4 regions of the Streptomyces sp. S07_1.15 genome follow, and region 2 is predicted to be linked to each of the others. Evidence: riboswitches for the same ligand, from Rfam matches in the RefSeq annotation. Region 2 holds a riboswitch; each other region holds the start of a gene.
What was found. A riboswitch is a leader RNA that binds a small molecule or an ion and turns the genes downstream of it on or off. The one in region 2 is predicted to bind cobalamin.
Positions count from the first base shown of each region.

Region 1 (7,287 bases), 3.7 Mb from region 2:
GCGGATCGAACGGCTCCGGCTGGCCAGCGGTGAGCCGATGGCCATCGAGACCACGCATCTGTCGGCCAAGCGCTTCCCCGCGCTCCGCCGCAGCCTGGTGAAGTACACCTCCCTCTACACCGCGCTGGCCGAGGTCTACGGAGTGCGCCCGGCCGAGGCCGAGGAGACGATCGAGACCTCGCTCGCCAGCCCGCGCGAGGCCGGCCTGCTGGGGACGGACGTCGGGCTGCCGATGCTGATGCTCTCCCGGCACTCCTTCGACGCGACGGGGGCGCCGGTGGAGTGGGTCCGCTCGGTGTACCGGGGCGACCGTTACAAGTTCGTCGCCCGTCTCCAGCGCCCCAAGAGCTGAGACGGGCCCGGGGGCCGCGGGTTCCGGGGGCTTCACGGGCCCGGTCATCACCGGCTGTCACCGGGTCGGGACGGCAGGGCGGAGAGTAACGGGCCATTCCGTCTGCCGGACTATGGTTTCCACAACGTGTCCGTACCGGTATGCAGGCGTAGTGACCACCGGCCGCGCGCTGCCCTAGATTTCCCTGCGCGTTACGCAGGAGATCCTTCCCGGAAAAAACGGAGACGCTCCCATGCCAGAGTCAGCATCCGCAGCCCCGCCCACCACCGCGAAACGCGGGATGACCCCCGGATCGATCGCGGTCTGGGCCGCTGTGGCCCTCGTCGGCGCGGCAGGCTGGGCCGTCCTCGCCCTCTCACGCGGCGAGGAGGTGTCGGCCGCCTGGATGGTCGCCGCCGCTCTCGGTTCCTATGCCATCGCCTACCGCTTCTACTCCCGGTTCATCGCCAACCGCGTCCTGAAGGCCGACAAGACCCGGGCCACCCCGGCGGAGCGGCTCGACAACGGTGTCGACTTCCACCCCACCGACCGGCGCGTACTGCTCGGCCACCACTTCGCCGCCATCGCCGGAGCCGGCCCGCTGGTGGGCCCCGTGCTGGCGGCGCAGATGGGCTACCTCCCCGGCACCATCTGGATCATCGTCGGCGTGATTTTCGCCGGCGCGGTCCAGGACATGGTGACGCTGTTCTTCTCCATGCGCCGGGACGGCAAGTCGCTGGGGCAGATGGCCCGGGAGGAGATCGGCCCGTTCGGCGGCGCCGCGGCGCTGATCGCCATCTTCGCCATCATGATCATCCTGCTGGCGGTGCTGGCGCTCGTCGTCGTCAACGCCCTGGCGCACTCGCCGTGGGGCACCTTCTCCATCGCGATGACGATCCCGATCGCCTTCTTCATGGGCTTCTACCTGCGGGTGCTGCGCCCGGGCCGGGTGACCGAGGTGTCGGTCATCGGTGTGGCGCTGCTGCTGCTCGCGATCATCTCCGGGAGCTGGGTCGCCGAGTCCTCCTGGGCGGAGACCTTCACCCTGCAGCCCGGCACCCTGGTGATCTGGCTCGTGGTCTACGGCTTCTTCGCCTCGGTGCTGCCGGTGTGGATGCTGCTGGCCCCTCGTGACTACCTGTCCACCTTCATGAAGATCGGCACGATCGTCCTGCTGGCCCTCGGGGTGGCGTTCGCCCTGCCGACCCTGAAGATGCCCGCGGTCACCGAGTTCGCGAGCTCGGGCGCCGGCCCGGTCTTCGCCGGCTCACTCTTCCCGTTCGTCTTCATCACCATCGCCTGCGGCGCGCTCTCCGGCTTCCACGCCCTGGTCTCCTCGGGCACCACCCCGAAGATGATCCAGAAGGAGACCCAGGTCCGCATGATCGGCTACGGCTCCATGCTGATGGAGTCCTTCGTGGCGATCATGGCCCTGGTGGCCGCGTCCATCATCGACCCCGGCCTCTACTTCGCGATGAACTCGCCGGCCGGCCTGATCGGCGACTCGGTGCAGTCCGCCTCCGAGGCGGTCGCGAACCTCGGCTACACCATCTCCCCCGGCGATCTGGCGGCGGCCGCCGCGGCGGTGGAGGAGGACTCCCTGCTGTCGCGGACCGGTGGTGCCCCGACGCTGGCCGTCGGTATGGCGGAGATCTTCTCCTCGGTCTTCGGCGGCGCCGGGATGAAGGCCTTCTGGTACCACTTCGCCATCATGTTCGAGGCGCTGTTCATCCTCACCACGGTGGACGCCGGTACCCGCGTCGGCCGGTTCATGCTCCAGGACATGCTCGGCAACGTCTACAAGCCCTTCCGGGACGTCAGCTGGAAGCCGGGGGCCTGGATCGCGAGCGCGGTCGTCGTCGGCCTCTGGGGCTACTTCCTCTGGGTCGGCGTCCACGACCCGCTGGGCGGCATCTACCAGCTCTTCCCGCTGTTCGGTATCGCCAACCAGCTGCTGGCGGCCGTCGCGCTGGCCGTCGCCACCACGCTGCTCGTCAAGTCCGGACGGCTCAAGTGGGCCTGGGTCACCGGTGTCCCGCTGGCCTGGGACGTGGTGGTGACCTTCACGGCGAGCTGGCAGAAGATCTTCTCGGGTGACCCGAAGATCGGCTTCTTCACACAGCGCTCCATCTACCAGGAGGCCATCGAGGACGGCAAGGTGCTGCCGCCCGCCAAGGACATGGGCGACATGCACACCGTCGTCACCAACGCGACGGTGGACGGCGTCCTCTCCGTCCTCTTCCTCCTGCTGGTCATCGTGGTACTCGTCGACGCCGGGCGGGTATGCGTCAAGGCGATCCGCAATCCCGCGCAGGCCAAGCTGGAGGAGGTGCCCTACGTGGAGTCGAAGCTCGTGGCCCCGGCCGCTCTGTGGCCCACCAAGGAGGAGAAGGCCGAACTCGTCGCGGCCGGCGCCGGCACGGACGGCAAGGAGAGCACCGGCACGGGGAGTTCCTCGTGAGCTCCGCGCTCAGGGAGAAGGCCGCCAGGATCCGCTTCCTCTGGCGGGAGGCGACCGGGGAGGCCACCTACGACCGGTACGTCGCCCACGCACGGAAGTGCGATCCGGACGCGGAGGTGCTGAGCCGCCGCGAGTTCGAGAAGCAGCGCGTGGACGGCCGTGAGGCCGACCCCCGCGAGGGCTTCCGCTGCTGCTGACGCCCACGCCACCGCTCCGGCGGAACCGCCCGAACGACCCGATGGCCCCGGCCCCGCGCCGGGGCCATCGGCGTGCCCGGGGGGCGCGCCGGGGTGCGCCCCCCGGGCCGCCGGGCGCACGCCACTCCGGTGCGCGGAGGATTTTTCCGGGATCCCGAACGGGAACACCCGCCCTTCCCGGCGGCCCGGTTCCCGCTCCCCGCGCACTCCGGGGGCGGCCCCGGACGTGTTCCCCTGCAAAGCGCCCCCGTGCGCCGGGATACACAACATCTAGTGCCGCTCGCGGAAAGCGACACAAGATGTATGCTCATGCTCGCTGACGCGCCAGGGGAATCCGGTGCGAATCCTGAACTGTCCCGCAACGGTGTGAAGGCGGCTTTCGCCTGCCTTCGAGTCCGAGCGCCTGCCGTCGGCCACGTCCGGCTCGACCGAGCCGGCGTCGATTCCGTCCGGGCTCCGGGGATTGGGCCGGTGGACGTCGCGCGGTCTTCCGCCCCTCCGGGCGGACGGGGGCCGCACGCGCCCCGCGCTCCGCCCCGCGGCCCCGCCGAGCGAGGGAGAGTTCTCCGTGACCATCGCGCCCGCCGATCCCGCATCAGCCGACAGCGGCGGCACAGCGACCGCCGGCCGGGACGCCCCCGGTACCGCGCTGCTGCGCCTCCTCACCGGGCTGACGGCCGATCTGCCCGCCGCCGACCCGGGCCGGGTGGCCGCCGCCGCGCTGCGCGGCCGCGAACCCGGCGCGGACGAGGCCGCGTTGCGCGAGCTGGCGACGGAGGCCGCGGCCGGGCTGATCTCCGAGGACCCGGTGTACTCGCGGCTGGCGGCCCGACTCCTCAGCCGTGCCATCGCGGACGAGGCGGCCGGCCAGGGCGCGGTCTCCTTCCCGGACTCGATCGCGGCCGGCCACCGGGAGGGCCTGATCGCCGACCGCACCGCCGCCTTCGTCCGCGAGCACGCGGCACGGCTGGACACCCTGGTGGAGACGTCGCTCGCCGACGGCGCCGACGACCGCTTCGGCTACTTCGGGCTGCGGACCCTGTACAGCCGCTACCTGCTGCGGCATCCGGTGAGCCGTCAGGTCGTCGAGACCCCGCAGCACTTCCTGCTCCGGGTGGCCTGCGGGCTGGCCGCAGACGACTCGCGCGCGGCCGTGGACGAGGTCGCCTCGCTCTACCGGCTGATGAGCCGGCTGCACTATCTCCCCAGCTCCCCCACCCTCTTCAACTCCGGCACCCGGCACCCGCAGATGTCCTCCTGCTATCTGCTGGACTCCCCGCTCGACGAACTGGACTCCCTCTACGAGCGCTACCACCAGGTCGCCCGGCTCTCCAAGCACGCGGGCGGCATCGGCCTGCCGTTCAGCCGGATCCGCTCCCGGGGCGCCCTGATCCGCGGCACCAACGGCCACTCCGGCGGGATCGTCCCGTTCCTGCGCACGCTCGACTCCTCCGTCGCCGCCGTCAACCAGGGCGGCCGGCGGAAGGGCGCGGCCTGCGTCTACCTGGAGCCCTGGCACGCCGACATCGAGGAGTTCCTGGAGCTGCGGGACAACACCGGCGAGGAGGCCCGCCGCACGCACCACCTCAATCTGGCCAACTGGATCCCGGACGAGTTCATGCGCCGGGTCGAGGCCGACGCCGAGTGGTCGCTCTTCTCCCCCTCCGACGTGCCCGCGCTGCCGGACCTGTGGGGCGCCGAGTTCGACGCGGCGTACCGCCGGGCCGAGGAGGCCGGGCTCGCCGTCCGGCGGCTGCCCGCGCGGCAGTTGTACGCCCGGATGATGCGCACGCTCGCGCAGACCGGCAACGGCTGGATGACGTTCAAGGACGCCGCCAACCGGACCGCGAACCAGACCGCCGAGCCCGGCAAGGTCGTCCACTCCTCGAATCTCTGCACCGAGATCCTGGAGGTCACCGACGACGGGGAGACCGCCGTCTGCAATCTCGGGTCGGTCAACCTCGCGGCCCATGTCGCGGCGGACGCCGGTCCCGGTGAGGCCGCGGTGGCGGAGGCGATGGACTGGGAGCGGCTGGACGCCACCGTCCGCACCGCCGTCGCCTTCCTCGACCGGGTCGTGGACATCAACTTCTACCCCACCCCGCAGGCCGCCGCCTCCAACCGGCGCTGGCGCCCGGTCGGACTCGGGGTAATGGGGCTGCAGGACGTCTTCTTCCGGCTGCGGCTGCCGTTCGACTCCCCCGCGGCGGCCCGGCTCTCCACCGAGATCTCCGAGCGGATCATGCTCGCGGCCTACGAGGCCTCCTGCGCTCTCGCCGGGCGGCACGGCCCGCACCCGGCCTGGTCCTCCACCCGCGCCTCGCGCGGCGTGCTCCACCCCGACCACTACGGCGTCCGGCCCCGGTGGCCGGAGCGGTGGGAGGCGCTGCGGGCCCGGATCGCCGCCACGGGGCTGCGCAACTCCCTGCTGCTCGCCATCGCCCCGACCGCGACGATCGCCTCCATCGCCGGGGTGTACGAATGCGTCGAGCCGCAGGTGTCGAACCTCTTCAAGCGCGAGACCCTCTCGGGTGAGTTCCTGCAGGTCAACACCTACCTGGTGGCGGAGCTCAAGGAGCTCGGCCACTGGAACGCGCGGACCCGCGAGGCGCTCCGCGACGGCAACGGCTCCGTCCAGGCGCTGGACCGGCTCCCGGCCGGGCTGCGGGACCGCTACCGCACCGCCTGGGAACTGCCGCAGCGGGCGCTGATCGACATGGCCGCGGCCCGCACGCCGTATCTGGACCAGAGCCAGTCGCTCAATCTCTTCATGGCCTCGCCGACCATCGACAAGCTCAGCTCGATGTACGCCTACGCCTGGAAGAAGGGCCTCAAGACCACCTACTACCTGCGGTCGCGCCCGGCCACCCGGATCGCGCGGGCCGCCGGTTCCGCCGACGCGGCGACCGCGCCGCCGGACCCCGTACCCGCCCCCGTCCCCGTCCCGGCGCACCGCCCCGGCTCCGCCGCCGTTCCCGCCCCCTCTCCCGCTCATGCTCCCGCTCCGGCGGAGCAGGCGGCCGGCGGGGACGCGGCCGCCTGCTCCCTGGAGAACCCCGAGTCCTGCGAGGCCTGCCAGTGACCACCGAAGCGACACCGACCACCACCACCGCGGCAGCCCCGGCCGCCTCCGGCACCGGAGCGGCACCGGCCGCCCGGAACCTGCTCGACCCGGGCTTCGAACTGACCCTGCGCCCGATGCGCTATCCGGGCTTCTACGAGCGCTACCGCGACGCGATCCGGAACACCTGGACCGTGGAGGAGGTCGACCTCCACTCCGACCTGGCGGACCTCGCCCGGCTCTCCCCCGGCGAGCGCCATCTCATCGGGCGGCTCGTCGCCTTCTTCGCCACCGGGGACTCGATCGTCGCCAACAATCTCGTGCTCACGCTCTACCGGCACATCAACTCCCCCGAGGCGCGGCTCTACCTCTCCCGTCAGCTGTTCGAGGAGGCGGTGCACGTCCAGTTCTATCTGACGCTGCTGGACACCTACCTCCCCGACCACGACGACCGCGCCGCCGCCTTCGCAGCCGTGGAGAACATCCCCTCGATCCGCGAGAAGGCCGAGTTCTGCTTCCGGTGGATGGACTCGGTGGAGAAGCTGGACCGGCTGGAGAGCAGGGACGACCGGCGGCGCTTCCTGCTCAACCTGATCTGCTTCGCCGCCTGCATCGAAGGGCTGTTCTTCTACGGGGCCTTCGCCTATGTCTACTGGTTCCGCTCCCGAGGGCTGCTGCACGGGCTGGCGACCGGCACCAACTGGGTGTTCCGCGACGAGTCCCTGCACATGGACTTCGCCTTCTCGGTCGTCGACACCGTCCGCGAGGAGGAGCCGGACCTCTTCGACGAGGAACTGGCCGGCCGGGTCACGGCGATGCTGGAGGAGGCGGTCGAGGCGGAACTGCAGTTCGCCCGTGATCTCTGCGGGGAGGGGCTGCCGGGCATGAACACCGATTCGATGCGCGAGTATCTGCGGTGCGTCGCCGACCAGCGGCTGCGCCGGCTCGGGCTGCCGGTCCGCTACGGGGCGCGGAACCCGTTCTCCTTCATGGAACTGCAGGGAGTGCAGGAGCTGACCAACTTCTTCGAACGCCGGCCGTCGGCCTACCAGGTCGCGGTGGAGGGGTCCGTCTCCTTCGACGACGACTTCTAGGCCCAACGCCGCGCGGCAGCCTTCTGACCACATGCGTGAGAAGGGGCCTGCGAACTCCGGCGCAACCGGTCATGTTCGGCAATATCCAGTCAGTCCCCGCCTCCCGCTTTGGCAACCGGCCGGTGGGGGCAACCTACCGTTCT
Region 1 is NZ_JAJBZK010000001.1:2,369,737-2,377,023, forward strand. It holds gene LIX60_RS09990 (GntR family transcriptional regulator) at 1-352, shown strand, start outside; gene LIX60_RS09995 (carbon starvation CstA family protein) at 585-2,792, shown strand; gene LIX60_RS10000 (YbdD/YjiX family protein) at 2,789-2,989, shown strand; cobalamin riboswitch at 3,283-3,415, shown strand; gene LIX60_RS10005 (ribonucleoside-diphosphate reductase subunit alpha) at 3,558-6,071, shown strand; gene LIX60_RS10010 (ribonucleotide-diphosphate reductase subunit beta) at 6,188-7,144, shown strand.
Region 1: it holds a riboswitch for cobalamin, as region 2 does, so the genes downstream of both, LIX60_RS10005 (ribonucleoside-diphosphate reductase subunit alpha) here and LIX60_RS25855 (cobalamin biosynthesis protein) in region 2, are expected to answer to the same signal.

Region 2 (7,287 bases):
AAGCGGCGCAGGGCCTCCTCGTAGCCGGCCGGGTCGGCGTTCCACATCGCGGCGTGCGGGGCCTCCGGCACGGCGTGGAGGGTGACGAGGTCCGGGCGGCGCTCGGCGAGGAGCTGCGAGCGGTCCCAGGGTGCCAGCCGGTCGTCCGGGCCGTGCAGGATCAGGGTGGGAACGGAGACCCGGGACGGCGCCGAAGCCTCCGCCAGGCTCTCCGCGCCGAGCCCCGCCCTGCCCTCCGCGGCCCGTACGGCCAGCGGCAGCAGCGCCCGGGGGGTGCCGTGGGCGGCGGCGAGGGCGCGGACCGTGGAGTGCCAGTCGAGCACGGGCGAGTCGAGCACCAGGCCGCCGATCCGGTCCCGCAGCGCCGAGTTGGCCACGGTGTGCACGGCCATGCTGCCGCCGGTGGACCAGCCGTGCAGCACGACCCGCTCGGCGCCCCGGTGCACGGCGAAGCGGATGGCGGCGTCCAGGTCGCGCCACTCGGTGTCGCCGAGGTGTCCGGTGCCGTCCGGGTCGCGGGGCGCGCCCGGGTCGCCCCGGTAGGAGAGGTCGAGCACGGGGACGCCGAGGCGGGAGAGGAACGGCATGACGACCATGGGGTGTTCCCGGGTGGTGCCGAGGCCGTGCGCGGTGACGACCCAGGTCGAGCGGGTGCCGGGCACCAGCCAGGCGGGCAGCGGGCCCAGTTCGCCGGGCACCTCCACGTCCTCGTACTCCAGGCCGTGCGCCTCGCCGGGGTTGCCGGTGTGGACCTGCGGGGTGAAGCGCACCTTGGCACCGCGCCGGAGGCCGCCGCGCTCCACCCGCACCAGGCGGCGCACCACCGAGTCGGGCGGGCAGTCGGCGTCCTCGGCCACGTCGCCGATGACGGCGTGCACGCCGCCGCCGGTCAGTCCGTAGGTGCCGGGCCGCAGCGAGGCCAGGCTGCGGGTGAGGGTCACCGTGTCGGCGGTGGTGGCGTGGACGGTGAGCCGGGGGTCGCTCGGCAGCGGCCGGGACGGGGACAGGGCCGCGTCGCCGGCGTACCGCCCGGCGGCCACCGCGGCCGTACCGGCGCCGAGAACGGTTGTGGCGGCGAGGGCCGCCGCTGTACGAGGTCGCATCGGTCCCAGTGTGCTCGGGATACGGCCGGGCGGCCAGTGCCGGCCCGCCCGGGGGTGATCCGGCCGGGCGGGGCGCGGCGCGGCCGTCAGGGGCGCGGGCCGTAGTCGCGGAGTTTCCCGGCGGCCTCGGCCAGTTCCTCCCGGGAGAGCAGGGCGGGGCTGAGGCCGGGCACGGAACGGGCGGCCAGCCAGACCCGGCACATCCACTCCAGCTGCGCGGTCCGGTCGTACGCCTGGTCGAGCGTGGCGCCGTAGGTGAGCGTGCCGTGGTTCCGCAGCAGGCATCCGGTGCGGTCGCGGAGGGCGTCCAGGGTGTGACGGGCCAGCTCCTCGCTGCCGTAGAGCGCGTACGGGGCGACGCGGACGGGGCCGCCGAGCGCGGCGGCCATGTAGTGGACGAGGGGGAGCTCGGTGACGAGCGTGGAGACGGCCGTGGCGTGCACGGCGTGGGTGTGCACGATGGCGCGGGCGCCGGTGGCCCGGTAGACCGCGAGGTGCATCGGCAGTTCGCTGGTGGGCCGCAGTGCGCCGAGGAGGCGCCGTCCGCCGAGGTCCACGCCGACCGCGTCCGCGGGTCCGAGCCGGTGGTACGGCACCCCGCTGGGCGTGACGAGGACCGTGTCGCCGACGCGTACCGAGACGTTGCCGGAGGTGCCGGTGACCAGCCCTTCGTCGGTGGTGCGCCGGGCCGTGGCCACCAGATCGGCCCAGGCGCCGGCGAGCTCCTGCGGGAGCGGTTCCGTCACTGCCCTCACCTCCGGTGGCCGATCCTGTCAGAGAGAGGACCGGCGGGCCGGGGGCGGGAGCCGGCGGCCCGCCTCGGCCGGTGCCGGAACTCCCCCTTCCGTGGGATCCGCCGGGAGCGCTGTTCACCTTGGGTCCGGTGTGCATTCAGTCTCCGGACGCCTTGGAGCGGCCGATCCGCCCGGTATCGCACCCCATGAGGGATATAAGACCCCGCTGTCACCCCCGGACGGCGGTCCGCAATCGCACCTGGAAGCCCACTCCCATTCACCTTCCGTTCACCGGACGTCCCTACCTTCGCTGTGTAACCGGCCCCCGAAACGATTGCCTGGGTGAATGGAACACATCACGCTTCTCATCGGGATCGTGATCATCACGGCCTTGGTGTTCGACTTCACGAACGGCTTCCACGACACCGCCAACGCGATGGCCACGACCATCTCCACCGGGGCCCTGAAGCCCAGGACAGCGGTGGCGATGTCGGCGGTCCTCAATCTCGTCGGCGCGTTCCTGTCCGTGGAGGTCGCCAAGACCATCTCCGGCGGCATCGTCGACGAGAGTGGTATCCGTCCAGAAGTGATCTTCGCCGGGCTCGTCGGCGCGATCATGTGGAATCTGCTGACCTGGCTGGTGGGCCTCCCCTCCAGCTCGTCGCACGCCCTCTACGGCGGTCTGATCGGCGCCACCCTGTTCTCCGCGGGCATCGGGGCCATCCACCTCGACGTCGTCCTCTCGAAGGTGCTGTTGCCGGCCCTGGCCGCGCCGATCGTCGCGGGACTCGCGGCGATGGCCGCCACCCGGCTCACCTACCGGCTCACCCGCGGACGCGACGAGCGGGACACCGCCAAGGGCTACCGCTCCGGGCAGATCGCCTCGGCCGCCCTGGTCTCCCTCGCCCACGGCACCAACGACGCCCAGAAGACCATGGGTGTGATGACCCTCGCGCTCATCACCGGCGGTGTGCTCGCGCCCGACGCCGGTCCGCCGTTCTGGGTCATCACCTCGGCCGGTGTCGCCATCGCCCTCGGCACGTACCTCGGCGGCTGGCGGATCATCCGCACCATGGGCCGGGGCCTCACCGACATCCAGCCGCCGCAGGGCTTCTCCGCCCAGACCGGCGCGGCGACCGTCATCCTCGCCTCCTCCCACCTGGGCTTCGGCCTCTCCACCACGCAGGTGTCCTCCGGCGCGATCATGGGCTCCGGCCTGGGCCGCAAGGGCGGCGTGGTGCGCTGGTCGACCGCGACCCGCATGTTCGTCGCCTGGGGCCTGACCCTGCCGGCCGCCGGCCTCGTCGCCGGACTGGCCGCCCTGCTGGCCGGGCGCGGCACCTGGGGCGTCACCGCGGTCGCCGTCATGGCTCTCGCGGGCAGCGCCTGGATCTGGGTGAAGTCGCGCCAGGAGAAGGTCGACCACAGCAATGTGAACGACGTCCCCGGCCCGGACGCCGATCCGGAGCACGAGGACATCGTCGCCGACGTCGTCGCCTCCCTCTCCCCGCCGCCCACCGACTCCGTGCTGGAGGCGGCCGCCCACGACGGCGAGGCCGGTTCCCCGCGCTCCGCGTCCCCGGCGTCCGAGTCCCCGGCGTCCAAGGCCACCGTCGTCTGACGGCTCAGGTAGAAGGAAGAACCCCATGAACATCGACTGGGCAGCACTCGGCCAGGTCTCCGTGGTCAGCCTCGTGGCGACCGTCGCCATCGTCGGCGTCTTCACCCTGGGTATCGTCGGCACCTCCGCCCGGCGGCACCCGCAGGCGGACGGCGCGGAGGGCGCCACGGTCACCGAGGCGCCGACCGCCCTGGCACGCACCCTCGCCACGGTCTGCTTCGCGGTCTCCGCGGCGGTCGTGGCGTACGGGATCTATCTGATCGTCGCCTGACGGTCTCCCGCACCACCCGCACCGCCCGCGTCGAACGGGCCGGCGGTACAGCGGCACCCGGGCCCGCCGCCCGGACAGCGCGTGACGCGTGCTGCCGGGGCGGCGGGCCCTCCGCGTCGCCCGCGCCCCTTCCGCCCGCCCGTCCCCCGCCCTGCCCGTCCGCGGCCGCCGCGCCCGTCCGCGGCCGCCCCGGCGCCCTGCCATCCCTCTCCACCCGGCTCTCCCGTCCCGTGCGCCCCTCCCGACCCGGCACCGGGCGGCGTACGCACCGCGCACGCCCCGGTGTGGCACTCCGCACACTGATCCCCCGCAGGTCAAGGGCGAGTTGACGGGCGTTCCCGGGCGTGGTGGACTGCCGGGGCCAAACGGCGGCAGGAGAGGAAGCCGGTGCGAATCCGGCGCGGTCCCGCCACTGTCACCGGGGAGCGCACCCCACCCACGTCACGGCCCGTTCCGACGGGCGGGAAGACCGGGGCCCGCGCCGATCCGGGAGCCAGGAGACTCTCACCGCCGGTCACGTCGAACCAGGGCGCGGACCCTGAGTGAGGACACACGCGATGCCCGGCTGCCGCCGCAGTACGCCCTGCCGTCGAACGCCCCGTGGCCGGACGGCCCGCGGGCGGGCGCCCCTCCCTCCGCTCCCGGCGGCCCCGCCGCCCCCGTCCCCCCTCCGAGGCGTGACGGCGGTCTGAGCCGATGCGTTCCGAAGACGCCGCCGGGGCCCCCGCGCCCCGGACACCCGCGCCCCCGGCGCCCGCTCCTCCGCACTCCACGGACGCCGTCCTCGTCGCCGGTACGGCGCTCGGCTTCCTCGCCGACCTCCTTCTGGCCGATCCCCGGCGCGGCCACCCCGTCGCCGCGTTCGGGCGGGCCGCAACGGCCGCCGAGCGGCTGCTGTGGCGCGATCACCGGGGTGCCGGGGCGCTGTACACCGCCCTGTGCGCCGGCGGCACGGTGGCCGCGGCCGCCGGGGTCTCCCGCGCCGTACGCCGCTCCCCCGCCGCCTCCGGGGCGCTGACCGCCGCCGTCACCTGGGCCGTGCTGGGCGGCACGTCGCTCGGCCGTGAGGCGCGGGCCGTCGGCGCCGCGCTGGAGGCCGGTGACCTGGCACGGGCGCGCGAACGGCTGCCGGGCCTCTGTGGGCGGGACCCGCAGTCGCTGGACGCACAGCAGATCGCCCGCGCGGTCGTGGAGTCCGTCGCGGAGAACACCTCCGACGCGGTCGTCGGGGCGCTGGTGTGGGGTGCCGCCGCCGGGGTGCCCGGCCTGGCCGGCTTCCGCGCGGTCAACACCCTCGACGCGATGGCCGGCCACAAGTCGCCGCGGCTGCGCCGGTTCGGCTGGGCCCCGGCCCGGCTGGACGATGTGGCGGGCTTCCCCGGGTCCCGGCTCACCGCCGCGCTGGCCGTGCTCGCCGGCCCGGACCCGCGGGGCGCCCTGCGGGTGCTCCGCTCCGACGCCCGGCGCCACCCGAGCCCCAACGCCGGCCCGGTGGAGGCGGCGTTCGCGGGGGCCCTCGGCGTACGGCTGGGCGGCACGCTGGCGTACGGCGGCCGGGTCGAACACCGGCCCGTGCTGGGGGCCGGCAACCGCCCGGTGGAGCCGCGCGACATCGAGCGTGCGGTGCGGCTCTCGCACCGGGTCGGCGCGCTGGCGCTGGTGGTGTGCGCCGGCGGACGGCTGGCGTACGGGGCGCTCCGGGGTGGCGCGACGGCTGTCCCCCGGCCGCCCGCCGGCCCGCGGGGCGCGCGTCCGGTGAGCGGGCGGCGGCGGGCCGCCGGAGAGGGGCGGGGATGACCGGCACCGACGGCGGCAGCACCCGGACCGGCAGCCACCGGACCGGCGGCGGCCTGCTGGTCGCGGGGACCACCTCCGACGCGGGCAAGAGCGTCGTCACCGCCGGTATCTGCCGGTGGCTGGCCCGCAAGGGCGTCTCCGTGGCCCCGTTCAAGGCGCAGAACATGTCGCTGAACTCCTTTGTGACACCCGAGGGGGCCGAGATCGGCCGCGCGCAGGCCATGCAGGCGCAGGCGGCGCGGGTGGAGCCGTCGGCGCTGATGAACCCGGTACTGCTCAAGCCCGGCGGCGACCGCAGCAGCCAGGTCGTGGTGCTCGGCAAACCGGCCGGTGAGCTGAGCGCCCGGGGCTACTTCGCGGCCGGCCCGGGGACCGGGGGCGCCCCGAGCGCGAACCGCCGGGAGGCGCTGCTCCCCGTCGTCCTCGACTGCTACGAGCGGCTGCGCGCCCGGTACGACGCGGTGATCTGCGAGGGCGCGGGCAGCCCGGCGGAGATCAATCTGCGCCGGCACGACATCGTCAACATGGGGCTGGCCCGGGCGGCCGGACTGCCAGCCGTGGTGGTCGGCGACATCGACCGCGGCGGGGTGTTCGCGTCCTTCTTCGGCACCACGGCCCTGCTGAGCCGCGCCGACCAGGCGCTGGTCGCGGGCTATGTGGTGAACAAGTTCCGCGGCGACGCGTCCCTGCTGGAGCCGGGGTTGGACATGCTGCGCGGGCTGACGGGGCGGCAGGTGCTGGGCGTCCTGCCGTACGCGCACGGCCTGGGCATCGACGAGGAGGACGGGCTGCGGCTCTCGCTGCGCGGCGCGGTCCGCGAGTCCGCCGCCGGACCTCCGTGCGGCGAGGAGGTGCTGCGGATCGCCGTGGCGGCCGTGCCCCTGATGTCCAACTTCACGGACGTCGACGCGCTGGCCGCCGAACCCGGCGTCCTGGTGCGCTTCGCCGACCGGCCGGAGGAGCTGGCCGACGCCGATCTCGTCGTCCTCCCGGGCACCCGCGGCACCGTGCGCGCGCTGGCCTGGCTGCGTGAACGGGGCCTCGCCGAGGCCGTCGCGCGGCGGGCCGCGGAGGGGCGGCCGGTGCTCGGGATCTGCGGCGGCTACCAGATGCTGGGCGAGCGCATCGAGGACGAGGTCGAGTCGCGGGCCGGGACGGTGGACGGGCTGGGACTGCTGCCGCTGCGGGTGCGCTTCGCGGTGGAGAAGACGCTGGCACGGCCGGCGGGCGAGGCCCTGGGCGAGCCGGTGGCGGGCTACGAGATCCACCACGGGGTGGCCGGCGTGGCGGACTCCGCCGAGCCGTTCATGACCGACGGCCAAGGCCGCGCCCTGGACGGCTGCCGGGCGGGCTCCGTCTGGGGCACGCACTGGCACGGCTCGCTGGAGAGCGACGCCTTCCGGCGGGCGTTTCTGCGCCGGGTGGCGCGGGACGCCGGGCGCCGCTTCGTCCCGGCGCCGGACACGGCCTTCGGGGAGCTGCGCGAGGAGCAGCTCGACCGGCTGGGGGACCTGATCGAGGAGCACGCCGACACCGGGGCGCTGCTGCGGCTGATCGAGGAGGGGGCGCCGCCGGACCTGCCGTTCGTACCACCGGGCGCGCCGTGAGCGCGGCTGTCCGCACGCCGCCGGGCGCACCGCCGTGAGCGTGCGGCCCGGCGCGCCGTCCCGCCGAGTACCGCCCCGGCCGTCCGGGCCGCGGAGGCGGACACCTGACCGATTTCCGAGGGTTCCACCGGAGGGCACCGCATGAGCGACACCG
Region 2 is NZ_JAJBZK010000001.1:6,026,304-6,033,590, reverse strand. It holds gene LIX60_RS25875 (alpha/beta hydrolase) at 1-1,103, opposite strand, end outside; gene LIX60_RS25870 (class II aldolase/adducin family protein) at 1,190-1,849, opposite strand; gene LIX60_RS25865 (inorganic phosphate transporter) at 2,184-3,458, shown strand; gene LIX60_RS25860 (hypothetical protein) at 3,484-3,729, shown strand; cobalamin riboswitch at 4,106-4,233, shown strand; gene LIX60_RS25855 (cobalamin biosynthesis protein) at 4,426-5,526, shown strand; gene LIX60_RS25850 (cobyric acid synthase) at 5,523-7,133, shown strand.

Region 3 (7,287 bases), 5.9 Mb from region 2:
CCGTCAGCCGCCAGTCCGCGCCGATGTCCGCGGCGCGGATGCCCGCGGCGGCCGCCGTCTTGTTGATCTGGAAGCCGTTCGGACCGCCGCCGGGCTCCCGTCCGCGCGGGGCGAGGACGGCGGTGGAGCGCAGCGGCCCGCCGAGGCTCTGCCCCGCCGTGGTGGCGGCCAGCAGCAGCGAGCCCGCCCCCACCGCGGTGAGCGCGCCCCGGCGGGAGAGGGTGGGCGCGGCCGGCTCCGGTGCGGCGAGGGCGGCCATGGCGGCGGCCTCCTCCTCCGTACGGGCGCGGCGGCCGCGCAGCACCCGCAGGGCGCGCGGCACGCGGAGCGCGGCGTGCGCGGCGAAGGCGGCCGTGAAGACCCAGGAGCCGTAGAAGTGCAGCGGGTAGAACGAGCCGGGGAAGACGTACTCCAGCTGGATGTTGAGAAGGCCGGTGGCGAAGACGAACAGCCCGCCGCCGACGAGCAGCAGCAGGGACAGCCGGTCCAGGGCATGGGTGACCGAGCGCACCGGGGGCCAGGTGAACAGCCGGGGGATGACCGACCAGAGCTTGGCCAGCAGCACCGGCACCAGCGCGACGCCCAGCGTCACATGGACGCCCTGGGTGAGCCGGTAGAGCCAGTGCGGCTCCGTGGGCCAGGGGAACAGGAAGAAGCCGAGCAGCCCCTTGTCCGGGGTGCGGTCGTTCCGGGCCAGATCCGGGTTGTACGCCGCGTACGACAGCAGCCCCGTCACGAACAGCACGGGGATCCCCACCAGCAGCACGATGCCCAGGACGGACGTCAGCCGGGGCCCGCGCAGCGGACTGCGCCAGAAGCCGGGCCGGAAGGGCCCGCCCGGCCCCCGGGCGCCCGGCCCGCCGGGCCGCGCCGCCGTCGCCTTACCGCGGACGGGACGCGCCCCGCCGGACCCCCGTGCCGTCTTCCCGCCGTCGTCGTCCATCGCGCCGCCCTCCGTGGTGTTCCGCGGGACGCGCGCAGGAGGCCCGCGTCCGCCGTCCACGACCGTAGGCCGGGCCGCCCCCCGGAACCCCGCTCCGGCCATGACGAAACGCTGACATCACACCGGGGGCGGTGAGGATCTGACGGAACGGTGACACCGGGCGTGTGTCCGGCCGTACGCGCCGGAGCGGCCCCTAGCGTGACGGCGTGACCCACCTCCGCACCCCCGCGCCCGGCCGCGAGCGTCTGCGCCCGCGGCGGTCCGCCGCCCGCGCGGACCTCCTCACCGCGGCCGCCGCCGCCCTCTTCGTCGCCGCGGTCGCCGTCGCCGGCATCCTGATCCAGCGCTCCGTGGACGTCCTGTACGTCGAGTGGCCGCCGCTCTACGCGCACTGGATGCCGCACGCGGGCCCCGGCACGGTCGCGGCACCCGCCGTGGCGGCCGCCGTCGTCGCCTACGGCCCGGTGCTCGCCCGCCGGCTGCCCTGGCGCCGGCTGCTGCTCCTGACCTGGGCGGCCTCGCTGGCCTGGACGCTGTCGCTGGCGCTGATCGACGGCTGGCGGCGCGGTGTCGCCGGCCGGCTCACCGCCAAGCACGAGTACCTGCTCGCCGTCGACCGCATCGCCGCCGACCCGGCCGCGGCCGTGCGCACCTTCACCGACCACATCCTGCTCACCTCGCCCGACTACTGGCCCGCCCATGTGGCGGGCCATCCGCCGGGCGCCGTGCTCACCTTCGTCGGCCTCGACCGCATCGGGCTCGGCGGTGGCGCCTGGGCCGCCGTGTGGGTGCTGATCGCGGGCAGCTCGGCCGCCGCGGCCGTCCTGGTGACGCTGCGTGCCGTGGCGGGGGAGCGGTGGGCGCGCCGGGCCGCGCCGTTCGCCGTGCTCGCCCCGGCGGCGGTCTGGGCGGGTGTCTCCGCGGACGCCTACTTCTCGGCCGTCGCCGCCTGGGGGATCGCCCTGCTCGCCCTGGCGTGCCGTCCGGCGGCGCGCCGTCCTGCGGCGACCGCGCTGGCCGCAGGGCTGCTGCTCGGCCTCACCGTCCATCTCTCGTACGGGCTGGTGCTGATGGTGATCCCTGCGGCCGCCGTCCTGCTGCACGGCCGGACCGTGCGCCCGCTGCTCCCCGCACTCGCCGGGGTGGCCGCGGTCACCGCCGCGTTCACCGCGGCCGGCTTCTGGTGGTACGAGGGCTACGACCTGCTGGTCACCCGCTACTACCAGGGAGTGGCCCGGATCCGCCCGTACAGCTACTGGTTCTTCGGCAACCTCGCCAACGCGGTCGTCATCGCCGGGGCCGCCTCCGTCGCCGGGCTGCGCCGCGCCCTGGCCGCCACCGCCGAGACGGCCCGCCGGCTGCGGTCGGGGCGCTCGCTGGACGCCTGCGGTGTCGTGCTCCTGGCCCTGGCGGGCCTCTGCATGATCGCGGCGGCCGACCTCTCCGGGATGAGCAAGGCCGAGACGGAACGGATCTGGCTGCCCTTCGCCCTCTGGCTCCTCCCGGCCGCCGCTCTCCTCCCGGCCCGCCACCACCGCCGCTGGCTGGTGCTCCAGGCGGCGACAGCGCTCTTTCTCAACCACGTTCTGCTTACGGGTTGGTGACGAGACGTCGCCCGGGTGTTGACCGGTATCGCCCCCGAGGGGGACCTTGCCGCCTTTTTGGTTTCATGCCCGGTGCGAACGGAAAGCGACGCCTTGTCACATTCCTGGCAGAACAGGAGTTGCCCATGTTCCACACGCTCAGGTCCCGCTCCGCGGGACTCGCGGCCGGTGCCGCCGCCTCGGCCCTTCTGGTCGGCGGTTCGCTGCTCGGCGCGACATCCGTCCAGGCCGACTCGCAGAACCATCCGCACAAGCCGTACGGGGTCGTCAAGGCCGGGACGCTCAACGAGCGGCAGTACCCCAGCACCGACTCCTCGGTGGTGGGCCAGCTCCACCGGCACGACCGGATCGGCATCAAGTGCAAGGTGCGCGCCCAGCTGATCCACGGCGACCCCATCTGGTACCACCTGCGGCACAAGGAAGCCTGGGTGAGCGGGAAGTACGTGCACGTTCACGGTTATGTGAAGTGGTGCAAGGACGTCGACCGTCACCACCACCCGCTGACCAACAGCAGGAAGGCCCGTATGGCGAAGGGGTGACCCCACCTCTTCACACCCGGGTGTGAGAAAGGGCCCGGTCCCGGCGGAGGCAGTCCGCCGGGACCGGGCCCGCCGCCGTTCCGCCGGCCGCCGCGGTGCCGCCCAGTGCCGCCCGGGGCGGTCCGCCGCAGGGTCCGCGGCCGTCAGCCGAGGCTCTCCGGCCGCTCTCCCTTCGGCCCGAGGCCGCGCGTGGTCCGCGGGCCCCGGCTGCGCATGGACGGGTCCTTCTGGAGGGTCTTGTCCGCCGCCTTGGTGGCCTGCTGGTCGGATACTCCGCTGTCCTCGGCCTCCTTGCGCAGCTTCGCCCGTTTCCGGTCGTACTTCTTGCTGCCGGGCTCCGGCATGGCCGTCACCTCCTCGGTAATGCGGGCAGGGCCCGCCGACGCCGGACGGGTATCCGGGGTAAAAGGCGTGAAACGGTATGAACCACTCCGGCAGTCGCCCTTCGAAGGGCGCCGGCTCACCCGCTGCCCCGGCGCCCCGCCCGCGGAGCCGGGTGGCGCCGTGCTCCCGTGCGCCGTCCGGTGTGGGATGTACCGCAGGGTGACCGGCTTGTCCTCCTCGCGCGCGGCGCACTACTGTCACAGGGCCTTGGTGCACGGGAAACCGGTGAAGAACCGGTGCGGCCCTCGCCACTGTGATCGGGAAGTCCGGTTCCACCCTCTGGGAGCCACTGGGATGCCGCGGAGCGCCGCGGCACCCGGGAAGGCGGAGTCCGGGCGGCATGACCCGTAAGCCAGGAGACCGGCCAGGGCGCGTCGTCCATCCACGAGGTGCTGGAGAGGTCCGCTTTCCCATGCATATAGCCGAGGGCTACCTGCCCCCCTGGCACGCGGTCGCCTGGAGCGCCGCCGCCGCCCCCTTCGTCCTCCACGGCGTACGGTCGCTGAGCCGCGAGGTGAGGAAGAATCCGGAGAACACCCTGCTGCTCGGTGCCTCCGGTGCCTTCACCTTCGTCCTGTCCGCGCTGAAGATCCCCTCCGTGACGGGCAGTTGCTCGCACCCCACCGGCACCGGGCTCGGTGCCATCCTGTTCCGGCCGCCGGTCATGGCGGTGCTCGGCACCATCACCCTGCTCTTCCAGGCCCTGCTGCTGGCGCACGGCGGGCTCACCACCCTGGGCGCCAACGTCTTCTCCATGGCCGTGGTGGGCCCGTGGGCCGGGTACGCCGCCTACCGGCTGGTGAGGGGACTCGGCGCGCCGCTCGCCGCCGCCGTGTTCGCCGGTGCCTTCACCGCCGATCTGAGCACCTACTGCGTCACCAGCGTCCAGCTCGCCCTGGCGTTCCCGGACCCGGCCACCGGACTGCCCGGCGCCCTGGCCAAGTTCGGCTCCGTCTTCGCCGTCACCCAGATCCCCCTCGCCGTCAGCGAGGGCATCCTCACCGTGCTGGTGATCCGGCTGCTGGGCCAGGCCGACGGGACCGCCCTGGCCCGGCTCGGTGTGCGGACGGCCCCCGGCGGCCGCCGGCCGGAGCGGTCCGAGGAGGCGGTGACCCGATGAGCCGGAACACCCGGACCAACCTGCTGCTGCTGGCCGTTGTCGCCGTCCTGGCCGCCCTCCCGCTCGTCCTGGGACTCGGCGACGGCATGGAGGAGCCCTTCACCGGCAGTGACGCGCAGGCCGAGACGGCGGTCGAGGAACTCCGGCCGGGCTACGAACCCTGGTTCGCCCCGCTCTACGAACCCCCGTCGGCGGAAGTGGAGTCGGCGCTCTTCGCCCTCCAGGCCGCGATCGGCGCCGGGGTGCTGGCTTACTGCCTCGGGCTGCGCCGGGGACGCCGGCAGGGGGAGGCGCGGGCCGCCGGCGAAGCGGCGGGAACGGCCGGTCCCGGTACCGCCGCGGCGGGCACGGCCCGGACGGCGGGTACCGGGAAACCGGGGGGCGGCGCGCGCCCTGACGCGGGGGCGGCCGCGGAGGCGCCACCGGCCGGCGGGGACCCGGGCGGTGCCGGGAACGCCCCGGCGCCCGCGTCCGGCGAACGGGGCGGCGGGGGGCCGTCCGGTCCCGGCGGCCGCCCGGCCGCGTAGCCCCGCGTGCTGCCCATCGACGCGGCGGCGCACAGCAGTCGCTGGCGCCGCCGCCACCCCCTGGACAAGGCGGTCCTCGCCCTCGGCCTGACCGTCCTGGCGGTGAGCCTGCCGCCCTGGCCGGGGGCGCCGCTCATCGCCGCCGTCGCGCTCACCGCACTGCTCGGCCCGGCCCGGGTGCCGCCGCGCCGGCTCTGGCGGGCGTACCGGGTGCCGCTCGGCTTCTGCGTCACCGGCGCGCTGCCGCTCCTCGTCCAACTGGGCGGGGAGCGCGGCCTGCTGTCCCTCGCACCGGACGGCCCCGCGCAGGCCGGGCAGCTGCTGCTGCGCACCTCGGCCGCCTCGCTGGGCGTCCTGCTGTTCGCCTTCACCACACCGCTGTCGGATCTGCTGCCGCGTCTGTCCCGGGCCGGCGTGCCCCCCGCCGTGACCGACGTCGCGCTGGTGACCTACCGCATCACCTTCCTCCTGCTGGACACCCTCGCGCAGGTGCGGCAGGCCCAGGCCGCGCGCCTGGGCCACACCACGCGCGCCGCCGCCTGGCGCTCGCTGGCCGGGCAGGGGGCGACGGTCTTCCTGCGCGCCTTCTCGCGCGCCGCGCGGATGCAGGACGGGCTCGCGGGGCGCGGCTACGACGGGACGCTCCGTGTCCTCGTCACCGGCGCCCCCGTGTCCCGGCCCTTCGTCACCGGGTCCGTCCTGCTGCTCGCCGCGCTGGCGGCGGCCACCCTCGTCCTCGAAAGGCTGCTGTTGTGACCGCCGTACCGCCCGTGGTGGAACTCGTCGACGCCGGATACGCGTACGAGAACGGCCCCCCGGTGCTCACCGGGGTCACCTTCGCGGTCCGCCCCGGCCGTGCCCTGGCCCTGCTCGGCCGCAACGGCAGCGGCAAGACCACCCTGCTGCGGCTGCTCAGCGGCGGCCTGCGGCCCTCGGCCGGGGAACTCCGCCTGGACGGCACCCCGGTCGGCCGCGGCCGGGCCGCGCTGACCCGGCTGCGCACCTCCGTGCAACTCGTCCTCCAGGACCCCGACGACCAGCTCTTCGCCGCTTCCGTGGGGCAGGACGTGTCGTTCGGACCGGTGAACCTGGGGCTGCCGGAGGAGGAGGTCGCGCGGCGGGTGACGGAGGCCCTCGCGGCGCTCGGCATCACCGCGCTCCGCGACCGTCCCACCCATCTGCTCTCCTACGGCCAGCGCAAGCGGGCCGCCATCGCCGGGGCGGTGGCGATGCGGCCCCGGATCCTCGTCCTCGACGAACCGACCGCGGGGCTCGACCCGCACGGCCAGGAGCAGCTCCTGGAGGTCCTGGCCGGGCTGCGGGCCTCCGGCACCACCGTCGTCATGGCCACCCACGACGTGGACCTCGCGCTGCGCTGGGCGGACGACGCCGCGATCCTCACCCCGGACGGCCCGCGCACCGGGCCCGCCCACCGGCTGCTCGCCGACGGCGGGCTGCTGGCCGCGGCGGGGCTGCGCCGGCCCTGGGGGCAGGCGGCGGCCCGGGTGCTGCGCGCCCACGGGCTGCTGGACGGGGCGGCGCGGGGCCCCCGGACGGCGGAGGAACTGCTGTGGTGGGCCGCCGGGGACGCGACGGCGGACGCGCGCCCGGAGGCGGACGCGGGAGGGGGTTCCCGGCCCGGACGGGAGCCGGGAGGGGAGCCGGGAGGGGAGTCGGGAGGGGAGTCGGGACGGGAGAACGCCGCCGCCCGCGGCCCCGGGCCGGGCGCGCCGCCGGGCGGGGCCGGGGCCGCCGTACCGGACTGAGCGGCCGTCCACGGGGCGGTCCGGGAGGGACCGCCGCAGCCGAGGGCCGTGGCGGCGTGGTCCGGCGCGGGTGAATCCCGACGGCCCGGGCCCCGGGGCCCGAAGCGGGGGCGGAGGGCCGGGGGAGCGGCCGGTGCCCCGGCGCGGGGCCCGGCTGCCGACAGCCGTACCGGCGGCGGGGACGGGAGGCGGCGCGGCCGTGCCCCGCCGTGCCGGGGCCGGGGCCGGGGGCCGGGGGGAAACAGCCGGCGGGCGGAGAGCGGCCCGGCCGTGACGGCCGGGGGAACAGCCCGGCGGAAGCGGACGGCCCTCTGCCGCCCCTCGCGCAACACCCCTAGCCTGTCGTGTACCTGACCACCCCTCACTCCGACAGGCGGGTACGCAGCATGAGCAGAATCCGTACC
Region 3 is NZ_JAJBZK010000001.1:125,121-132,407, reverse strand. It holds gene LIX60_RS00610 (molybdopterin-dependent oxidoreductase) at 1-943, opposite strand, end outside; gene LIX60_RS00605 (hypothetical protein) at 1,150-2,547, shown strand; gene LIX60_RS00600 (SH3 domain-containing protein) at 2,673-3,086, shown strand; gene LIX60_RS00595 (hypothetical protein) at 3,230-3,430, opposite strand; cobalamin riboswitch at 3,662-3,854, shown strand; gene LIX60_RS00590 (energy-coupling factor ABC transporter permease) at 3,883-4,590, shown strand; gene LIX60_RS00585 (energy-coupling factor ABC transporter substrate-binding protein) at 4,587-5,117, shown strand; gene cbiQ (cobalt ECF transporter T component CbiQ) at 5,124-5,873, shown strand; partial or broken gene LIX60_RS00575 (energy-coupling factor ABC transporter ATP-binding protein) at 5,870-6,700, shown strand; gene LIX60_RS00570 (phosphatidylinositol-specific phospholipase C domain-containing protein) at 7,270-7,287, shown strand, end outside.
Region 3: it holds a riboswitch for cobalamin, as region 2 does, so the genes downstream of both, LIX60_RS00590 (energy-coupling factor ABC transporter permease) here and LIX60_RS25855 (cobalamin biosynthesis protein) in region 2, are expected to answer to the same signal.

Region 4 (7,287 bases), 5.3 Mb from region 2:
GGTGCTGCCCGGGATGACGGCGGCGCACGCGGCCGCCGCCCGCGCGGGCGCGCCCCTCGGCCACGACTACGCGGTGGTGTCGCTCTCCGACCGGCTGAAGCCCTGGGAGGTGATCGCCGGGCGGCTGCGGGCCGCGGCGGCGGCCGACCTGGTGCTGGCCCTCTACAACCCCGGCTCGCGCAGCCGCGTCCACCAGGTGGGCAAGGCCCGCGAACTGCTGCTGGAGCACCGGGCCCCGCACACGCCGGTCGTGGTGGCCCGGGACGTGGGCGGCCCGGAGGAGAGCGTCCGGATCGTACGGCTGGCCGAACTCGACCCGGACGAGGTCGACATGCGCACCATCCTGCTGGTCGGCTCGACGCAGACCCGCGCGGTCACGCGCGGTGACGGCCAGGAGATCGTCTGGACCCCCCGCCGGTACCCGGACCGGTGACGACCCGGGAGACCGTGGTGGGCGGGCCCGGGAGCACGGACCCGCGCGGGGCACCGCACCGGGGGCGCGCCGCGCCCGCGCCGGGCGGCGGCCGGCGACCGCGGGCCCGCCGCCGTCCGGGCGACGGCGGGCCGCACGGCGGCTCCCGTCACCCCGTACGGCCCCGCAGCCACGCGACCGCTCCGGCCACGTCGGCCACCGCCGGCACCCCCACCGGAACCTCCGGACGCCGCACGACGACCACCGGCAGCCCGGCCCGCCGGGCCGCCGTCAGCTTGGCGGCGGTGGCCCCGGCCCCGCTGTCCTTCGTCACCAGCACGTCGATGCCGTACCGGCGCAGCAGCTCCGCCTCCCCCTCCACCGTGAACGGCCCGCGCGCCAGGAGGACTTCGGTCCGGGGCGGGACGGGCGGCTCGGGGGCGTCCACGGAGCGCACCAGGAACCACAGCCCGGTGAGGTCCGCGAAGGCGGCGAGCCCCATCCGCCCGGTCGTCAGGAACACGCGTTCCCCGAGGGCCGGGAGCAGCGCGGCGGCCTCCCCCAGGGAGGCGACGGGGTGCCAGTCGTCGCCCGGTCCGGCCGTCCAGCCGGGCCGGCGCAGGGCGAGCAGGGGAACACGGGTCCCGGCGGCGGCCCGGGCCGCGTTGCGGCTGATGGTGCCGGCGAAGGGATGGGTGGCGTCGATGAGCGCGTCCACCCGGTGCTCGCGGAGCCACCGGGCCAGGCCCTCCGCGCCCCCGAATCCGCCGACGCGGACCTCGCCGGCGGGCAGCCTCGGCCGTGCGACCCGCCCGGCCAGCGAGCTGGTGACCCGCAGCCCCGGATCGGCGGCCAGTTCCCCGGCGAGCCGCCTCGCCTCACCGGTACCGCCGAGGATCAGCACATGGCGTCGCATCCGTCCCCTCCCGGCTCCCGCGCTCCCTACGCCCGCGCCGCGGACGGCGGCGCCGGGACATCATCTCCCGGCCGCCTCCCGACCGCTTCGCGCGGGTACGGCCGGGGTCCCGGCGGGGCGGTCGGTCTCCGCACGCGTGCCCCGGCACCGGAGAGCTGCACGGCGGCAGGGCCCGCCGGCCGTCGCGGAGCACCGGCTGGCGGACCATCCGGCATCCATGCGCCCGGCAACCGCCCGCCCGGCAACCGGCCGTGCGTCCGGGCCGCTGTCCGCACGCCTCCCGGGCCGCGCGGATGGCACGATCGCACGGGCGTGCGCGTCTCCCGCCCACGCCCGTCCGTCCGCCCGTCCGCCCGTCCGCCCGAAGCCGCATGGACCACACCGCCGGACGCCCTCCGGCCGCTTGTCTCTCCGCCAACTCCCCGCCGCCCGGAGCACCGCATGACCACGCCCGACCCGCCCCGCGCCACCGGCTCCGCGGACAACCCCGGACCTCCCCCCGGGAGTCCGGGCGGTTCCCCCGAAGCCCCCGGCGGCCGCACCGCACAGCTCGCGCGGACCGGCCTGCGCCCCGGCTGGACCACCGGTGCCTGCGCGACCGCCGCCGCCACCGCGGCGTACACCGCGCTGCTCACCGGCCGCTTCCCGGACCCGGTGGTCATCACCCTGCCCCGGGGCGAGACCCCGGCCTTCGCCCTGGCCGCCGAGGAGCTGCGGCCCGCGGAGGGCCGGGCGGCGGCCGGTGTCGTGAAGGACGCGGGCGACGACCCGGACGTCACCCACGGCGCCCTGGTCCGCGCCACCGTGCGCCTGCTGCCGCCGGGCAGCGGTGTCGTGTTCCGGGCCGGTCCGGGCGTCGGCACGGTGACCCGCCCCGGTCTGCCGCTGGCCGTCGGGGAGCCGGCCGTCAACCCCGTGCCCCGGCGGATGATGAGCGAGCACATCGCCGAGGTCGCGGCCCGGCACGGCGGCTCCGGTGACGTGGAGATCGAACTCTCCGTGGACCACGGCGAGGAGATCGCCCGCTCCACCTGGAACCCGCGGCTCGGCATCCTGGGCGGGCTGTCGATCCTGGGCACGACCGGCGTCGTGGTGCCCTACTCGTGCTCCGCGTGGATCGACAGCATCCGGCGCGGCATCGACGTCGCGCGGGCGGCCGGGCGCACCCATGTGGCGGGCTGCACCGGTTCCACCTCCGAGCGGACCGCCGTCGCGGAGCACGGCCTGCCGGAGGACGCGCTGCTGGACATGGGCGACTTCGCGGGGGCCGTGCTCAAGTACCTGCGGCGCCACCCGGTTCCGCGCCTCACCATCGCGGGCGGTTTCGCCAAGCTGTCGAAGCTGGCCGCCGGCCATCTGGATCTGCACTCGGGCCGCTCCCGGGTCGACAAGGACTTCCTCGCGGACCTCGCCCGGCGGGGCGGCGCGGACGAGGAACTGGCCGCGGCCGTGGCCGGGGCCAACACCGGCCTGGAGGCGCTCCAGCGCTGCGCGGCGCGCGGTGTCCCGCTGGGCGATCTGGTGGCGGAGGCCGCCCGCGGGACGGCGCTCGGGGTGCTGCGCGGCGAACCGGTCACCGTGGACGTGCTCTGTATCGACCGTGCGGGCGGGGTCGTCGGGCGCGCGGCACCGGAGGGGCCGTCCCGCGCCCGCCCCCCGGGGCCCTGACCGGCCGTCCCGGCGCGGGGCGCACCGGTTACGCCCGCCCCGCGCGCCGGGCGCGGCCGGTCACCGTCCCGGTGCGCTCCCGCCGGCCCGGGGCCGGGGACCGTCCGGGGCGGCGGTGCCGCACCGGTCGCGCTCCGCCGAGTACAGATGGCTGTCCGGGAACTGCTCGGCGCCCAGGGCGCGGCCGACCATGATGACCGCCGTGCGCGTCACCCCGGCCGCCCTGACCCGGTCGGCGATACCGCCCAGCGGTCCCCGGAGCACCAGTTCGTCCGGGCGGCTCGCCATCGCCACCACCGCGGCGGGGCAGTCGGCCCCGTAGTGCGGCAGCAGTTCGGCGACGACCCGGTCCGCGTAGCGGGCGGCCAGGTGCAGTACGAGCAGCGCGCGGCTGCGTCCCAGGGTGGCCAGGTCCTCGCCGTCCGGCATCGGGGTGGCCTGCTGGGCGACGCGGGTGAGGATCACGGTCTGGCCGACGGCCGGCACGGTCAGCTCCCGTCCCAGCGCCGCGGCCGCCGCGGCGAACGCCGGTACGCCGGGGACCACCTCGTACGGCACGCCGGCCGCGTCCAGCCGCCGCATCTGCTCCGCGACCGCGCTGAACACCGAGGGGTCCCCGGAGTGCAGCCGGGCCACGTCGTGGCCCGCGCGGTGCGCGTCCGCCAGCTCCGCCGTGATCTGGTCCAGGTTCAGCCGCGCCGTGTCCACGAGCCGCGCGTCCGGCCGGCACGCGGCGAGCAGTTCGCGCGGCACCAGGCTGCCCGCGTACAGGCAGACGGCGCACGACTCCAGCAGCCGCTGCCCGCGCACGGTGATCAGGTCGGCGGCGCCGGGACCGGCACCGATGAAGTACACCGTCATCGTTCTCTCCTCGGTCCGGCCTCCCGGCCGGCATGCGCTCCGCGGACGCCGGCCCCGCCGGTGGCCGCCCTGCTGATGTCCGGTCCGCCCGCGTCACTCCGCCGGCGCCCGCTGTTCCTCCGGCCGCTGTTCCTCCGGCGCCCACTCTCCCGGCGTCCGCTCCCCCGGCTTGGTCACCGCCCACTGCGTGACCGGCATCGCCTGCCGCCAGCCGGTGAACCCGCCGACCGGTACGGCGCTGGAGACGGCGATCCGTACCAGCTCCCCGCCGTGCCGGCGGTACCACTCCGCCAGCAGTGCCTCGGACTCCAGCGTCACCGTGTTGGCGACCAGCCGTCCTCCGCCGGGCAGCGCCGCCCAGCACGCCTCCAGCAGTCCGGGGGCGGTGAGCCCGCCGCCGACGAACACCGCGTCGGGCGGCCCGAGTCCGGGACCCCGCCCGTCCGCGGGCCGTCCGTCCGCGGGCCCGTCCGCGAGTCCGTCCAGGGCCTCCGGGGCGGCCCCGGTGACCACCCGCAGCGCGGGCACCCCGAGCCGCTCCGCGTTCCGCCGGATGCGCGCGGCCCGTACGGGGTCGCGCTCCACGCTCACCGCGCGGCAGCCGCGTCCGGCGCGCATCCACTCGACCGCGATGCTGCCGGAGCCGCCGCCGATGTCCCACAGCAGTTCGCCCGGTGCCGGGGCGAGCGCGGCCAGCGTGGCCGCCCGCACACGGCGCTTGGTGAGCTGCCCGTCGTGCTCGTACGCCTCGTCCGGGAGCCCCGGGACCGCGGACAGCCGGTGGCCGTCCGGCTCGGGCCGGCACTCGACGGCGACGACGTTCAGGGGATCGCCCGGCGGATGCGGCCAGCCGGCGGCGGTGCCCTCGAACCGGCGTTCCCGCGCGCCGCCGCCCAGCTGTTCGAGCACCGTCATCCGGCTCGGTCCGTAGCCGCGGTCGCACAGCAGTGCCGCCACCTCGCCCGGGGTTCCGGCGCCCGCGCTCAGGACGAGGAGCCGTCGGCGCGCGTGCAGGGCGGCGGCCAGGGCCGCGGCGGGCCGGCCCACCAGGCTGACCACCTCGGTGTCCTCCACCGCCCAGCCCAGCCGGGCACAGGCGTACGACGCCGAGGAGGCGTGGGGCAGCACCCGCAGCCGCTCCGCGCCGACGGCCGCGGCCAGGGTCCGCCCGATGCCGTGGAACATCGGGTCGCCGCTGGCCAGGACGGCCACCCGCCGTCCGGCGTGCTCGGCGAGCAGCCGGGGCACGGCGGGGCGCAGCGGTGACGGCCAGGGCACCCGTTCCGCCGTGCAGCCGGGCGGCAGCAGGGCGAGCTGGCGGGGGCCGCCGATGACGGTCCCGGCACGGTGCAGCGCCTCCCGGGCGTCCCGCCCGAGCCCGTCCCAGCCGTCGGCGCCGATGCCGACCACGGTGACGGTGTCCGGCATGCGGCCCGCGCCGGGGCACGGCACGTCGTCGTCGCTCATCACGAACCTCTTCCTGGGGTGTCCTCGCCCCGGGTGCGGCGGATCGGCGACGGGCCAGTCTCCTGGCTGCCGGATCGGCGCTCGCCCCGGCCTTCCGGCCCGCGGGGGGCCGTGGCTCGGATGGGGTCCGCTCCCCGGTCACAGTGGCGGGACCGCGCCGGATTCGCACCGGCTTCCTGGTTCCCGTCGCCTCGTTGGGCAGCATCCTCCCGCATCGGTGCGGGCAGGTGTGCGACGGCCTCCGTTCTTCTGTACGACACCCGCTCTGAGCTGCGATATGACGAAATGCATGGCTCATACATGGGTCTATGCTCCGTCCCGTGGACCCGAGACTCCCGCCGTTCCGGCCTCCCCTCCCCCGCCCGTTTCCCGGCCACGGGCGCCCGCGCCGGCCCGGCCCGGCCTGCCCGGCGTACCCCTCGAATCGATGTGCCCGGTGCCGTACCGCGCACAACGGGCCCGCGGCGGCGGCAGCGGCCGGTAGAAAGAGGGCCGCGGAGCGCCGCCCGGCGGCTCCGGGCCCCGCCGTCCGCGGCACGGCGGCGCCCGGACGCCAGGACGGCCGGGCGGCCGGACGAGTCGGCCGCCGCCCGGCGGCAGACCTCATACCGGGGGCCTCGCCCCGTGTGCGGGCCTCCGTCATCCGCCGTCCGTCCCTTCCCAAGGTGTGCCATGGTTCGACCCTCGATCGCTTCCTCCACGTTCCGCCGCCGCTTCGTCCGCCCGGCCGCGATGCTCCTGGCCGCCGTAGCGGTCACGGACCCGTGGGCGCTGGGCGGGGTGGGCGCCGGCTGGGCCGTGGCCTGCCACGTCCTCACCGCGGCCCTGCTGGTCGGTCTCTTCGAGCGGCTGCAGAGCGCGCTCCGCGCCTGTGAGCGCGAGACGCTGGCCGCGCGGGAGGAGGCCGCACGGCACGACACCGAGTGGCGTGAGTTCTGCACCCACCAGGACGCCCGGCGGGAGGAAACGGTCCGGCATCTCGCCGATGTCCGGCTCCCCGCCGCCCTGGCGGGCGAACCGGTGCCGGTCCCGCAGCCCCCGGAGAGCCACCCGGGCACGGCCCGGGAGTACGAGCGGGTGCTGGCGGCCGCCGGCGCCGCCGTGCGGACCGTCCGCGAGCGGGAGGAGTCACTGCGCCTGGTCGTCGTGGCCCTCGCCCGCCGGGTGCAGGCGTCCTCGCACCGCATCCAGGAGGAGATGGCCGCCCTGGAGGCCCGCCACTCCGCCCACCCCGACGTCCTGGAGGCGAGCATGCGCGGCGACCACGCCGCCGCGCAGCAGGCCCGGATCGCGCAGAGTCTCGCGGTGCTGTGCGGCGAGTGGCCGGGGCAGCAGTGGCAGAAGCCGCACGCGCTGGTGGACGTGGTCCGCGCGGGGGCCTCCCGGATCGTGTCGTACCAGCGCGTCAAGGTCTGCGGCGACCAGGACATCGCGGCGGTGGCGACCGTCGTGGAGCCCCTGGTGCACGTCGTGGCGGAGCTCCTCGCCAACGCCACCCAGTGCGCGCCGCCGACCACCCACGTCGAGGTGACCGTCCGCACCGTGACCCGGGGCGCCGTCATCGAGATCGACGACGCCGGTCTCGGCATGGACGAGTACGCCCTCGAACAGGCGCGGGAGATCGCCGCCGGGCGCCGGCTGCTGGGCTTCGCCGACCTCGGCGAGATCCCGCAGACGGGGCTCGCGGTCGTCGGCCGGTACGCCGAGCGGCACCGGCTCAAGGTCGACCTGCTGCCCTCCCCGTACGGCGGGGTCCGCGCGGTGGTCCTGGTGCCGGGCACCCTGCTGCAGACCCTGGAGCCGCCCGCCGTGCCCGCCTCCCGGCGCCCCTCGGCCGGCGAGACCGCGTACGCCGGGGGCGGCACCGTGCCGGCCGGCGCGACGGCCGTCACCGGCACCGTCCCCGTACCGCCGTCCGCCGCCACAGGCGGTCCGGGACTGCCGCAGCGGCGCTCCAGCCGCC
Region 4 is NZ_JAJBZK010000001.1:711,056-718,342, forward strand. It holds gene LIX60_RS03035 (precorrin-2 C(20)-methyltransferase) at 1-433, shown strand, start outside; gene LIX60_RS03040 (cobalt-precorrin-6A reductase) at 582-1,328, opposite strand; gene LIX60_RS03045 (cobalt-precorrin-5B (C(1))-methyltransferase) at 1,770-2,996, shown strand; gene cobM (precorrin-4 C(11)-methyltransferase) at 3,057-3,857, opposite strand; gene cbiE (precorrin-6y C5,15-methyltransferase (decarboxylating) subunit CbiE) at 3,951-5,324, opposite strand; cobalamin riboswitch at 5,380-5,506, opposite strand; gene LIX60_RS03060 (ATP-binding protein) at 5,997-7,287, shown strand, end outside.
Region 4: it holds a riboswitch for cobalamin, as region 2 does, so the genes downstream of both, cbiE (precorrin-6y C5,15-methyltransferase (decarboxylating) subunit CbiE) here and LIX60_RS25855 (cobalamin biosynthesis protein) in region 2, are expected to answer to the same signal.